Regions from separate parts of the Exiguobacterium sp. OS-77 genome, predicted to be linked through region 2. Evidence: a T-box and tRNA genes for the amino acid it is inferred to sense, from the RefSeq annotation. Region 2 holds a T-box; the other holds one or more tRNA genes.
The links. The T-box of region 2 lies ahead of leuS (leucine--tRNA ligase). A T-box ahead of a tRNA ligase gene usually reads a tRNA of that ligase, here a tRNA-Leu.
Positions count from the first base shown of each region.

Region 1 (6,292 bases), 570 kb from region 2:
CCATTTGGCGGGGAACGCGCCATTGATCTTTTACCTGAGTTGACGCTAGCTACTTACCAAACAAAATGGTTGCTTGGCTATTCCGATATCAGTACGCTATTGCTCAGTCTGACGCTTCAGACGGGAATTGCAACAGCACATGGTCCGAATTTCGTTGAGCTTCGAAGTGAAGAATGGGACGAGACGACAAGTGCCTGGCGACGAGTACTTGCGACGCCAACTGGAGGAACCGTTACACAGTGGGCTTCCGATCGTTATCAATCCGAGTGGACTGATGAAGAACGTCCAGCAGGTTCGTTATTTCAGCTAACGGAAGCGACGGAATGGAAAGCACTTGATGAGCGAACAGAAGTGACCGGACGTATACTTGGTGGGTGCCTAGAGACGATTCGCCATTTGATTGGGACACCGTATGGAGATGTGCAGCGTTTCCAGCGTGAAGAGATCAACGGAGAACCGATCCTCTGGTACTTTGAGGTGTCTGAAGCGAATTCGGCAGAGGTGCACCGGACGCTGCGACAAATGGCGTATGCTGGCTGGTTCAACCATGCGGCTGGCTTTTTATTCGGGCGCACGTCTGCAAGGATTACAGAAGACCTGACATGGCTAAACGTGTATCAATATCTAGCGGATGAGACAGGCTTACCAGTCTTATACGATCTTGACATCGGTCATCAGCCGCCGCAGGTGACGTTAATCAATGGAGCGACGGGTACGGTTCGTATTCAAGGAAAAGATTCACGAATCGATCTGACGTTCAACTAAAAAGGAGAGCACGCAATGGCACGTCGTAAGTTTCAAGCATTAGGCGTTTATAAACGCGTCCATATCAATCCGGAGACACGTCGGATGACGTTACCGGAACCATTTTACGATGCACTTCGTCTAGAAGATGAATTGCTGATTGCACAAGTCGGAGATGTTCTCGTCATGCGACGTCCGGGGGAGGTCGTCGAGACAGAAACAGATTTATTGAGCGAACTCGTAGAAGATGGATTCACGGGTACAGAGCTCGTCCAAGAATTTGCCTACCGGCGTCAGCAACAAGAACAGCGATTACGTCAACAAGTCTTGCAGGATGAAGAGGATGACCATGCTGCTCAACTGAAGATCGAGTTATAACGGAAAGAAGGAGTGGGGCAGATGCGTCGCAGAACAAAAATTGGAATCGGAGTCATCGGATCCGGATTAGTAGCAGCGAGTTATTATTTTTACGAGATGGCAATCGCTACGAATCCAAAGCCATTCTTATCGAATAATCGAGATCTAAGTGACGAGATGATCCGATTGATGCAACCTGGTCAGACATGGATCAAGGAGCAACCGCTTGAGCGGATCGAGATTGAAGCGAAAGACGGTTTAACGTTACGCGGGCATTTTCTTCCGTCACCTGTTCCGTCAGATCGGATCGTCATTCTCGTGCACGGGTACGGAGGCGTCGGAACGGATTTAGCCGGATTCGCCTATCTGTACCATCAGGCCGGTTTCCATGTCATGATGCCCGATAATCGTGGACACGGAATGAGTGACGGTCACTACATCGGATTCGGATGGCATGATCGGGAAGATTGTCTCAGTTGGTCGAACTATCTGATTGAACGGATCGGACAGGAGGCGAAACTATTCCTGCATGGCGTATCGATGGGAGGGGCGACCGTATTGATGACGAGTGGCGAACAACTCCCACCACAAATCAAAGGAATCATTTCTGATTGTGCCTATACGTCCGTTAATGCAGTCCTTGCGTATCAGATGAAGCGGATGTACCGTCTACCACACTTTCCGTTCTTAGGCATGACGAGCGTATTGACGAAGCTAAAGGCTGGTTATACGTTCCGTGAAGCATCTGCGCTGAAACAGGTCAAAAAGGCACAAGTACCGATTTTGTTCATCCATGGTGGGGCGGATACATTCGTACCGACAGACATGGTGTATGAGCTGTATGAAGCTTGTCCAACGGAAAAAGAGCTCGTCGTCATTCCAAATGCCGCTCATGCGATGGCCTATTTTGAGGATCCAGCATTGTATGATGATGTCGTCGAGAAGTTCGTTCGCAACATCTTGCGAAATGATTGACAACTCCGTTCTTTACCCGCTATATTAATATCATAAATCAACGTCGTCGTGGCGGAACTGGTAGACGCGCTAGACTCAGAATCTAGTGGTGGCAACACCGTGGAGGTTCAAGTCCTCTCGGCGGCATAAATGATTGAAGGAGGCAATCCCAGCAGGGGGTTGCCCTTTTTTTATTGCTGAATAGAAAACGATTACAACGAATAAAAATTCAGAAATATTTATCTTTTTAGAATTTTTCTGGTAAAATACGTTTTAAAGAGGGTACTCTTCAGGGAAAGTACTAAGTGAAGTAGACAATCTTTAACACATAGGAGAGGGGAAACAAACATGAAAAAAGGGAGTATCTTGCTAGCGCTCTTGATGAGCTGTGTTCTCGTACTTGGTGCATGTAGCATCGGTTCGAAAGAAGAAGAGTCGTCTGAAGGAAAGACTTATAAGGTCGGCATTGACGTCACGTATCCACCATTCGAATATAAAGACGGGGATACGTACAAAGGAATCGACATCGATCTCATGAAAGCAATCGCGAAGGATCAGAACTTCAAGATTCAATTTGAAGCGATGGACTTTAGCGGCATCATTCCGGCACTTCAAGCAAATCAATTGGACGTTGCCATTGCCGGTATGAGTATTACGCCAGAACGGAAGAAAGTCGTCACATTCTCGGATCCATACTTCAAAGCTGGTCTTATTCTAGTCGTCAAAGAAGATGAGAATGGTATTAAATCTGTCAACGATTTAAAAGGGAAAAAAGTAGCCGTCAAAAAGGGAACGACGGGTGCGAAATATGCAACGGATAACGCAGATAAACTGGGCTTTACAGTCACACAGTTCAATGACAGTCCAGCGATGTTCCAAGAAGTGAAGAATGGTAACGCTGCTGCTTTGATTGAAGATTATCCTGTCATCTCATATGCAAACAAACAACAAAACCTTGGATTAAAACTTGTCGGAGACCGTCTCAACGGGGACAACTACGGAATCGCTGTCTTAAAAGGTGAGAACGAGGATCTGATGAAGAAAATCAACAAAGGGCTTGCGAATCTGAAAGAAAACGGTGAATACGATAAAATCGTTGACACGTATCTGAAATAAGTCGCAAGGCGATAAGGGAGTGGGATAGCCAATGGAAGTGGTCAAAACCGCATTTCCATTTTTCTTGGAAGGGCTTCAAGTCACATTGTATATTTTCATCATCGCGGTCATCGTCGGCTTTCTGATTGGCTTAGTCGTCGCATTGATGCGGTTATCACCATCAAAAATCTTAAACGGGATCGCAATTGTCTATATTGATGTCATTCGCGGAACGCCGTTCATCGTTCAGTTATTCTTCATCTATTTTGGACTCAATTCGCTCGAATGGTTATCGATGGACCGGATGTATGCAGGGATACTGACGGTCGCAATCAATGCCGGTGCTTATTTTGCGGAGATCATTCGAGCTGGTATCCAGTCGATTGATAAAGGACAAACAGAAGCTGCGCGTTCACTCGGGATGACAGGGCGTCAAACGATGGTACAGATCATCTTACCGCAAGCATTCCGACGGATGTTACCAACGATTACGAACCAATCGATCATCAGCTTAAAAGATACATCGTTGCTGTCGATCATCGGAATCGCTGACTTGACGCAACAAGGTCAGGTTCAGCAATCGACGACGTTCGAACCATTTATCGTCTGGTCTGTCGTCGGATTGATGTACTTCGTCATCATTTATCTCTTGTCCTTAGTGGCGAAGTTCTTGGAACGGAGGTTTACATTACGATGAGTATCATTGAAGTGAAGAACTTAAAAAAATCCTTCGGTTCGAATGAAGTCTTAAAAGACATCAACGTCTCGATTGCAGAAAAAGAAGTCGTTTGTGTCATCGGTCCGTCGGGATCTGGGAAAAGTACGTTTTTACGCTGTTTGAATCGATTGGAAGAGATCACGGGTGGTACGGTCATCGTCGATGATTTCGACATTACGAGTCCAAAGGTCGATATCAACAAGGTCCGGGAAGAAGTCGGGATGGTCTTTCAACATTTTAATCTCTTCCCACATAAGACCGTGCTAGAAAACGTCACGCTCGCACCGATTAAAGTGCGTAAATCGGATAAAGAACAGGCGAAACAGCGGGCACTTGAACTACTCGATAAAGTCGGATTACGTGAAAAAGCGGATAATTATCCAGGTGAATTATCTGGAGGTCAAAAACAGCGGGTCGCTATTGCCCGCGCGCTTGCGATGAATCCGAAAATCATGTTGTTTGATGAGCCAACGTCAGCGCTTGACCCGGAAATGGTCGGTGACGTGCTTGCCGTCATGAAACAGCTTGCCCTTGAAGGCATGACGATGGTCGTCGTGACCCATGAGATGGGATTTGCTCGAGAGGTTGGAGATCGCGTCTTATTCATGGATGGTGGCTATATCGTCGAAGAGAACGTGCCACAAGCATTGTTTGATTCTCCACAACACGAACGGACGCAATCGTTCCTTAGTAAAGTCTTATGATGGAACCGGCGTATCTAAATGCGGATACGCCGGTTTTTTGACGAATCATAAATAACTGGCTAAGCGCTCATAAGAAAAACTTATACATTTAAGCGCAAGAATTTGGGAATTCGAAATGCACACACAGGAAAAGAGTAGTAATATAGTAACGAAGGCACTTTCATGGAAGAATGACACGATCATTCCTTCTCATGACGTTCAGCGTTTTATTCATGCAATTCCTTTTGAAAGCGCTAACAGGTAGAGGGCTGGAAACACATCGAGTATCCACTGGATGTGTGGGGAGAAATATAGAAACGGGGGGAACCGTACATGGCAAGCCACGAGCAAGATCAACAAGCATTCTATGGACCAAACCTTGGCTACATCATTGAATTGTACGAGCGTTTTTTAGAAGACAAAACATCCGTTGATGAGGAGACACGTGCTTATTTCGAAGAGCATGGTGCACCCGTGACGGAACCAGTTGTACCGATGCAAGTCGAGACAGGAGATTTCGAAAAATATCTTGCGGCGAATCGTTTAGCGGAACAAATTCGTGCAAAAGGACATCTTGCGGCGGATATCTATCCGCTGAAGGACCATCCGCGAGAAACAGGATTATTCGAATTGAGTCAGTACGGATTGACAGAAGCAGATCTTCGAAAAATGCCAGTCTCACTCGTCTGTCCTGAACCACCAACTGGTGTACAGGACGCATTTGAAGGCATCGAACATTTAAAAGCGCAGTACACGGGAGCAGCCGCAGTTGAGTTCCAGCATGTCGACGATCTCGATGAAAAGAAATGGCTCCGTCAGAAAATCGAGCAAGGTGCTTTGACAGCGGCGCTAGATGCTGAACAAAAGAAACAGTTGTTCAAACGCTTAGCTGAAACGGACCTCTTCGAAAAATACTTGCACAAAACATACGTCGGTCAAAAACGCTTCTCGATTGAAGGACTTGACGCGATGGTGCCATTGCTCGACACAATCGTCGGACACCTCATCTCGAACGGGTCGGAGACGATCAATATCGGAATGGCACACCGTGGACGGTTGAACGTTTTGGCGCACGTACTCGGGAAGCCGTATGAAATGATCTTTGCTGAGTTCCAGCATGCACCAAACCACGACCTCGTACCATCTGAAGGCTCGATTGGGATCACGTACGGTTGGACGGGCGACGTGAAGTATCACCTCGGTTTAAACCGAAAACTTGAGCAAGAGACACGTAACGTGCGGATGACGCTTGCGAACAATCCGTCGCACCTTGAGTTCGTCGACCCAGTCGTCGAAGGCTTCACACGTGCGGCACAAGATGATCGCTCACAAAAAGGAGCACCACGCCAAGAGCAAGCGGCTGCTGCTGCGATCCTGATCCACGGTGATGCAGCGTTCCCAGGTCAAGGAATCGTGGCTGAAACATTGAACTTAGCGAATCTCAAAGGATATAACACCGGCGGAACGATTCATATCATCGCGAACAACACGATCGGCTTCACGACGGAGCCGACGGACTCCCGTTCGACGCGTTACTCGAGTGATCTTGCCAAAGGATATGAGATTCCAGTCTTCCACGTCAATGCGGATGAGCCGGAAAGCTGTCTCGCTGTCGCGTTGCTCGCGAGCGAGTACCGGGCAACGTTTAAGAAGGATGTCATGATTGATTTGATCGGATATCGTCGTTTTGGTCATAACGAAATGGATGAACCGATGAATACGAACCCGGTCTTATACGATT
Region 1 is NZ_DF239008.1:1,384,081-1,390,372, forward strand. Features, by position in the region: gene EXG77_RS06765 (S66 peptidase family protein) at 1-765, shown strand, start outside; gene EXG77_RS06770 (hypothetical protein) at 781-1,122, shown strand; gene EXG77_RS06775 (alpha/beta hydrolase) at 1,144-2,076, shown strand; tRNA gene EXG77_RS06780 (tRNA-Leu) at 2,119-2,202, shown strand; gene EXG77_RS06785 (transporter substrate-binding domain-containing protein) at 2,404-3,171, shown strand; gene EXG77_RS06790 (amino acid ABC transporter permease) at 3,203-3,847, shown strand; gene EXG77_RS06795 (amino acid ABC transporter ATP-binding protein) at 3,844-4,572, shown strand; gene EXG77_RS06800 (2-oxoglutarate dehydrogenase E1 component) at 4,885-6,292, shown strand, end outside.
Region 1: it encodes a tRNA-Leu, which carries the amino acid that the T-box ahead of leuS (leucine--tRNA ligase) is inferred to sense. The anticodon was not compared.

Region 2 (6,292 bases):
AGGACGTTGTTCGTCCGAAAGACGGGCACCGACATGGATGTGGCTTTCATGGTAAAGGTCGACGCGTGCTAACATTCCGGCTTCGTCGAGACGTCGCGTCGATTCCTCAATGGCTTGTGCCTGGACGTCGAACGCAAGAACCCTTCCTTCTGGACCGACACGTTCTGCTAAAAACTGTGTATCATGTCCATTTCCGGCAGTCATATCGACGACGCAGTCTCCGGGCTCGATAACGGACTCGAGTAATTGTTTCGTATAAGGTAATACACGGGCAAGTGACATGGCATAGACTCCTGTTCCTATAGTCTGTTTTTCTAGTAATGGTTCAGTATGTGCAAGATTCTTTCTGCATTATATCATTTTTTGATTCGTTGACGAAAAGCGAAGTAGCTTGACAGTTAGGGGACGGATTGCGTAAAGTGGCAAGGTTGAGAATGAAATAGGAGGACCACAGGTATGCCAAAATTACCAAAAGCGGTCTGGATCCTCGTCCTTGCGATGGCCATCAATACGACGGGATCCTCTTTTTTATGGCCGTTTAATACATTATATATTCATGAATATTTAGGAGAGTCGATGACAAAAGCAGGGATGGCATTGTTCGTCAACTCTGCCTTAGCAATCGTCGGAAACTACTTAGGTGGAAAAGCGTTTGACCGTCTCGGTGGCAAGAAGACGCTTGTCATCAGTGTCATCGGACTTGTCCTGTCTTCCGTTGGCTTGTTGCTATTTCATCAGACGTACCTCGGATACGTCGCGATGCTTGGATTGATTGGATTCGTCGGTGGGATGGTTTTTCCGACGATCTACGCGATGACGGGTGTCATCTGGCCGGAAGGCGGGCGTCGTGCCTTTAATGCGATTTATGTCGCACAAAACGTCGGTGTAGCGCTCGGGACAGCAGTCAGTGGTCAAATCGCTGCCTTTTCGATTCAGTACATCTTCATCGCCAATCTCGTCCTCTACATCGCCTTTGCCATCATTTTGTTCGTCGGTTTATCCTGGATTCAGGCACCAGCGCGGATGCATGCGGCACATGACGAGATCGAAACGACACGCACACCCCTTGCGCGCGGTGCGGCACGGACGATGTTGCTCGTCTCGATCGGGTATGCCTTACTTTGGTTCGTTTATGTGCAATGGCAAGGAACCTTTGCCGTACACACGAAATCGCTCGGTGTCACGATTTCCGAGTACTCTATTCTTTGGACGATCAACGGAGCACTCATCGTGTTCGCACAACCTTTATTAACACCAATTCTCCGGTGGTTTGGAGATGACTTGAAGCGACAATTGATGACCGGTACAGGAATCTTCCTCTTGTCTTATCTGATCGTTCCGTTCGCAGGCGGCTTCAAGATGTTCCTCGTCGCGATGATCATTTTGACGATTGGTGAGATGTTCATCTGGCCAGCGGTTCCTGCTATGGCGGCGAGACTCGCGCCAATCGGAAAAGAAGGAGAGTTCCAGGGATACGTCAATATTGCCGCTTCAGCGGGACGGATGATCAGTCCGACCGTCGGAGGGTTGATCTACGATTTATCCGGTATGTCAGCGGTCTTCTTGACATTGATTGGATTGATTCTGTTAGCAGGCGTCGTATTCCTTCGTGCCATTCCTAAAATCACATCATGAGCATCATCTGTAAGACAGCGGACATTAGATTCGCTGTCTTTTTTTTACATCATTAATGCGCTAATTATAAAACAAATCATTATTAATATGGAATATTTCGGCAAAGAAACGGGTACTTTCTAATCAAGAACTTGAAAAGAAAGTTCATGTGAACGTTGCTTCTTTTTGACTGGAGGTGCACGAATGGAAAGGTGTCAATTCATCACAGATGCCGCAACTTGGACGACACACGTACAGCAACAGCCTCTTGATATCTTCTACAGTCACCAATACGTCACGCTTAACGCTAGACCGTCTGAGCAAGCGGTGTTATTTCGTTATGAAGGTCATGCGGGAACACTGTTCTATCCCTTTTTAAAGCGTCGGATTTTTGATACGCCTTATTCAGATCTCATCACGCCGTATGGCTACGGCGGACCGGAAATCGTCGGTCGCTTAACCGCAACTGAAATGCAGCATGCACGTCTATCGTTTGAAAGGTGGGCGGAGCAAGAATCGGTCGTTTCGGAAATGATTCGCTTTAATCCGTTGACCGGTAATGAACGGTTCATGCAGGACTGGACGAAAGTTTCCTTCATCCGTCATACGACGAGTATCGATTTACGCCCTTCAATAGAGGACATCATGCAGACATTTCATAAGAAGACGAGAAGTATGATTCGCAAATCGCTTGCCTCTCCTTTAACCGTTAGAATAGGAACGCGAGACGACCTACCTGTTTTTGTAGCGTTGTATCATGAAACGATGGACCGGAAGAATGCTTCGGCTCATTATTATTTTACCGCGACGTATTTTGAGCAGTTGATGGAAACGAACCCGCTTTGTGAACCCATATTGCTGATGGCGGAAATCGAAGGAGAAGCGGTTGGAGGGTACCTCGTATTGCTCGGAAAAGAATATGCCCACGGTCATTTGATTGGTTGTAAGCGGGACGAAGCGAAGATGTTCCCAAATCAACGACTTGAGTACGAAGCGATTCTTCAGGCGAAAGCACGCGGTCTCGTCGAACAACATCTCGGAGGTGGATATCAAGAACGGGATAGTCTCTTTGAGAGTAAATGCCGTTACACCGGGTACCGTTTATTTGAGTATCATCAAGGAAAATCGATTCTTCAACCAGCCGTATACGATCAGTTGTGTATACGATACGGGTCAGATGCTAATTCGGATTATTTTCCGGCTTACCGACAAACCAGTGTCCAAATGGCGACAAGTTAAACAGTAACTAAATGAAGAAGGTGAAACGACTACATCGTGTAGTCGTTTTTTTGATATGCTGAAATCATGATAGATCAATTGAGGGGGATGTGTCTTGAAAAAACGAGGTCTTATTTTTGATATGGATGGGGTCATCTTAGATAGTGAAATCCGCTACTTTGAGGTCCACCAGCAGATGTTCAAAACGTTATCGATTCCGCTCGATCCGGTTCAGTATGCGACATTCATGGGGAAAACAGGAGATGAGATGTGGGAAGAACTTGTCGCGCAACACGAGCTCCCAGAAACAGCGAGTGCTTTACTTGAGGAAGAACATCGCTTGTTTCAAATTCATGCAAAACCAGAGGCGTGTGGTTTAAAAGAGGGAGTCAAACAAGTCATCGAACAAGCGACATCTCTTGGTTACGATATCGGGATCGCTTCTTCGAGTTCGCTTCAAAAAATCGAACGCGTCATCCGTCATTACGAGCTTCCAATCACGCATTACGTCAGTGGGGAAGAAGTCGTGCGTTCGAAGCCGGATCCCGCGATTTTTCGACTTGCGGCATCACGAATCGGGCACGCACCTGAGAATTGTCTCGTCATTGAAGACGCTGCAAACGGGATGATCGGCGCAAAAGCAGCTGGTATGGAAGTGATTGCGCTTCTTGATGACCGGATGCCAGCGCAACGTTTAGAACAAGCAGATCATATTGCGCGATCGCATGCGGAAATTGAGGAAATTTTACGGAAGCGTTGACGCTTGAGGAAGAAACAGATTACACTAGGAAAAGATAGTCAAATGCAGGGAACTGAAGTAGTAGGGGAAAGGTGCCGTCAAGAGAGCTGGTGGAGGGTGCGAACCAGTCGGTAACAACCGTGAACTCGTCAGGGAGCACGATTCGTGAAGTCGTAGTAGCGAATCCGGTCCTTCACACCGTTATCTGTGAATCAAGCGGTCTGTCATAGACAGACAACGTGGGTGGTACCGCGGAAGCCAAACCGGTCTTTCGTCCCTATTCCTAGGGGCGGAGGACCGGTTTTTTTTAGATTAGAGGAGGAAAAGACATGCCGTACAATCATCGCGAAATTGAACCAAAATGGCAGGCGCGTTGGGATCAAGACAACGCCTTCGTCACGACAGAAGATCCAGAAAAAGAAGGGTTTTATGCCCTTGATATGTTCCCGTATCCGTCAGGTGCCGGACTCCACGTTGGACACCCGGAAGGCTACACGGCAACGGACATCCTCGCGCGGATGAAACGGATGCAAGGATACAACGTCTTGCACCCAATGGGTTGGGATGCGTTCGGGTTACCAGCAGAACAATACGCTCTCGATACAGGGAATGACCCACGTGAATTCACAGCGAAAAACATCGAGACGTTCAAGCGTCAGCTGAAAGAACTTGGATTCTCCTATGACTGGGATCGTGAAATCAACACGACGGATCCGAAGTACTACAAATGGACACAGTGGATCTTTACGAAGTTGTATGAAAAAGGACTTGCGTTCGTGGACGAAGTCGCGGTCAACTGGTGCCCGGCACTTGGAACCGTTCTTGCGAATGAAGAAGTCATCGACGGATTATCTGAACGCGGAAATCATCCGGTCGTGCGTGTTCCGATGCGTCAGTGGGTCTTGAAAATCACGGAATATGCGGATCGTCTTCTTGAAGATCTCGATGACCTCGATTGGCCGGATTCTGTTAAAGAGATGCAACGGAACTGGATCGGGAAATCAGAAGGTGCTGAGATCGATTTCACGATTGATGGACATAAAAAACAAGTCACGGTCTTTACGACACGTCCGGACACAATCTTTGGTGCGACGTACCTCGTGCTTGCGCCGGAGCATCCATTCGTAGCTGACATCACGACAGCGGATCACAAGGAAGCCGTCGATACGTACATTTCGCAAGTCCAAACGAAGTCAGACCTCGAACGGACGGATTTAGCGAAGGAAAAAACAGGCGTCTTCACGGGTGCTTTCGCCGTCAATCCAATCTCAGGTGATCGTCTTCCGATCTGGATCGCTGATTATGTCCTTGCTTCTTATGGAACGGGTGCAATTATGGCAGTTCCAGGACACGATGAGCGCGACCATGAATTCGCGAAACAATTCGACTTGCCAATCGTTGAGGTCGTCGCGGGTGGAAACGTCGATGAAGCAGCCTATACAGGAGAGGGCGAACACGTCAACTCGCATATGCTTGATGGTCTTGGAAAACAAGAAGCAATCGAGACGATGATTGCTGAACTCGAAACGAATCAAGTCGGACGCAAGAAAATCACGTATCGTCTCCGCGACTGGTTGTTCAGTCGTCAACGGTATTGGGGTGAGCCAATCCCAGTCGTTCATATGGAAGATGGTTCGATGAAGACGCTTAGCCAAGAGGAATTACCGCTCGAACTTCCAATCATTCCGGAGATCAAGCCGTCTGGTACAGGCGAATCACCACTTGCGCTTGCGGAAGACTGGTTGGATTATACGGATCCTGAAACAGGAATGAAAGGGCGTCGCGAGACGAATACGATGCCACAATGGGGCGGAAGCTGCTGGTATTATCTTCGTTTCATCGATCCGCACAATGAAGAGGCGATCGCGGATCCAGAAAAATTAAAATACTGGCTTCCAGTCGATATTTACATCGGTGGTGCGGAACACGCCGTTCTCCACTTATTGTATGCACGCTTCTGGCATAAAGTCTTGTATGATGCAGGCGTCGTGCCAACAAAAGAACCATTCCAGAAGTTATACAACCAAGGGATGATTCTTGGAGAGAACAACGAGAAAATGTCGAAATCACGCGGTAACGTCATCAATCCGGATGAAATCGTTAAATCGCATGGTGCGGATACGTTACGCTTGTATGAAATGTTCATGGGTCCACTCGATGCATCAGTTGCCTGGTCTGAGAACGGACTTGACGGTGCGCGTCGTTTCCTCGATCGTGTCTGGCGCTTGTTCGAACGGACAGCAGACATTCAAGATGTCGCAGAAGTCGATGCTGACTTCGAACGGACATACCACCAGACGGTCAAGAAGGTTACGGAAGACTTCGCGAACATCCAGTTCAACACCGGAATTTCGCAACTCATGGTCTTCGTCAACGAAGCAAACAAACAGCCGGTGCTTCCGCGTCACTTCCTTCGTGGGTTCATCCAATTGTTAACACCAGTTGCACCGCACCTTGGTGAGGAACTCTGGGAACAACTTGGATTTGAAGAGACATTGACGTATGCGGCATGGCCAACATTCGATGAATCGAAACTCGTCAGCGATACAATGGAATTCGTCATTCAAGTGAACGGAAAAGTTCGCTCGAAAATCGAAATCAACATCGACGCGACAAAAGAAGAAATCGAGGCACTTGCCTTTGCCGACGAAAAGACACAAGAATGGATCGGCGACAAGACGGTTCGAAAAGTCATCGTCGTACCGAAAAAATTAATCAACA
Region 2 is NZ_DF239008.1:814,701-820,992, forward strand. Features, by position in the region: gene EXG77_RS03955 (class I SAM-dependent methyltransferase) at 1-303, opposite strand, end outside; gene EXG77_RS03960 (MFS transporter) at 457-1,635, shown strand; gene EXG77_RS03965 (peptidoglycan bridge formation glycyltransferase FemA/FemB family protein) at 1,819-2,853, shown strand; gene EXG77_RS03970 (HAD family phosphatase) at 2,948-3,592, shown strand; T-box leader at 3,631-3,853, shown strand; gene leuS (leucine--tRNA ligase) at 3,901-6,292, shown strand, end outside.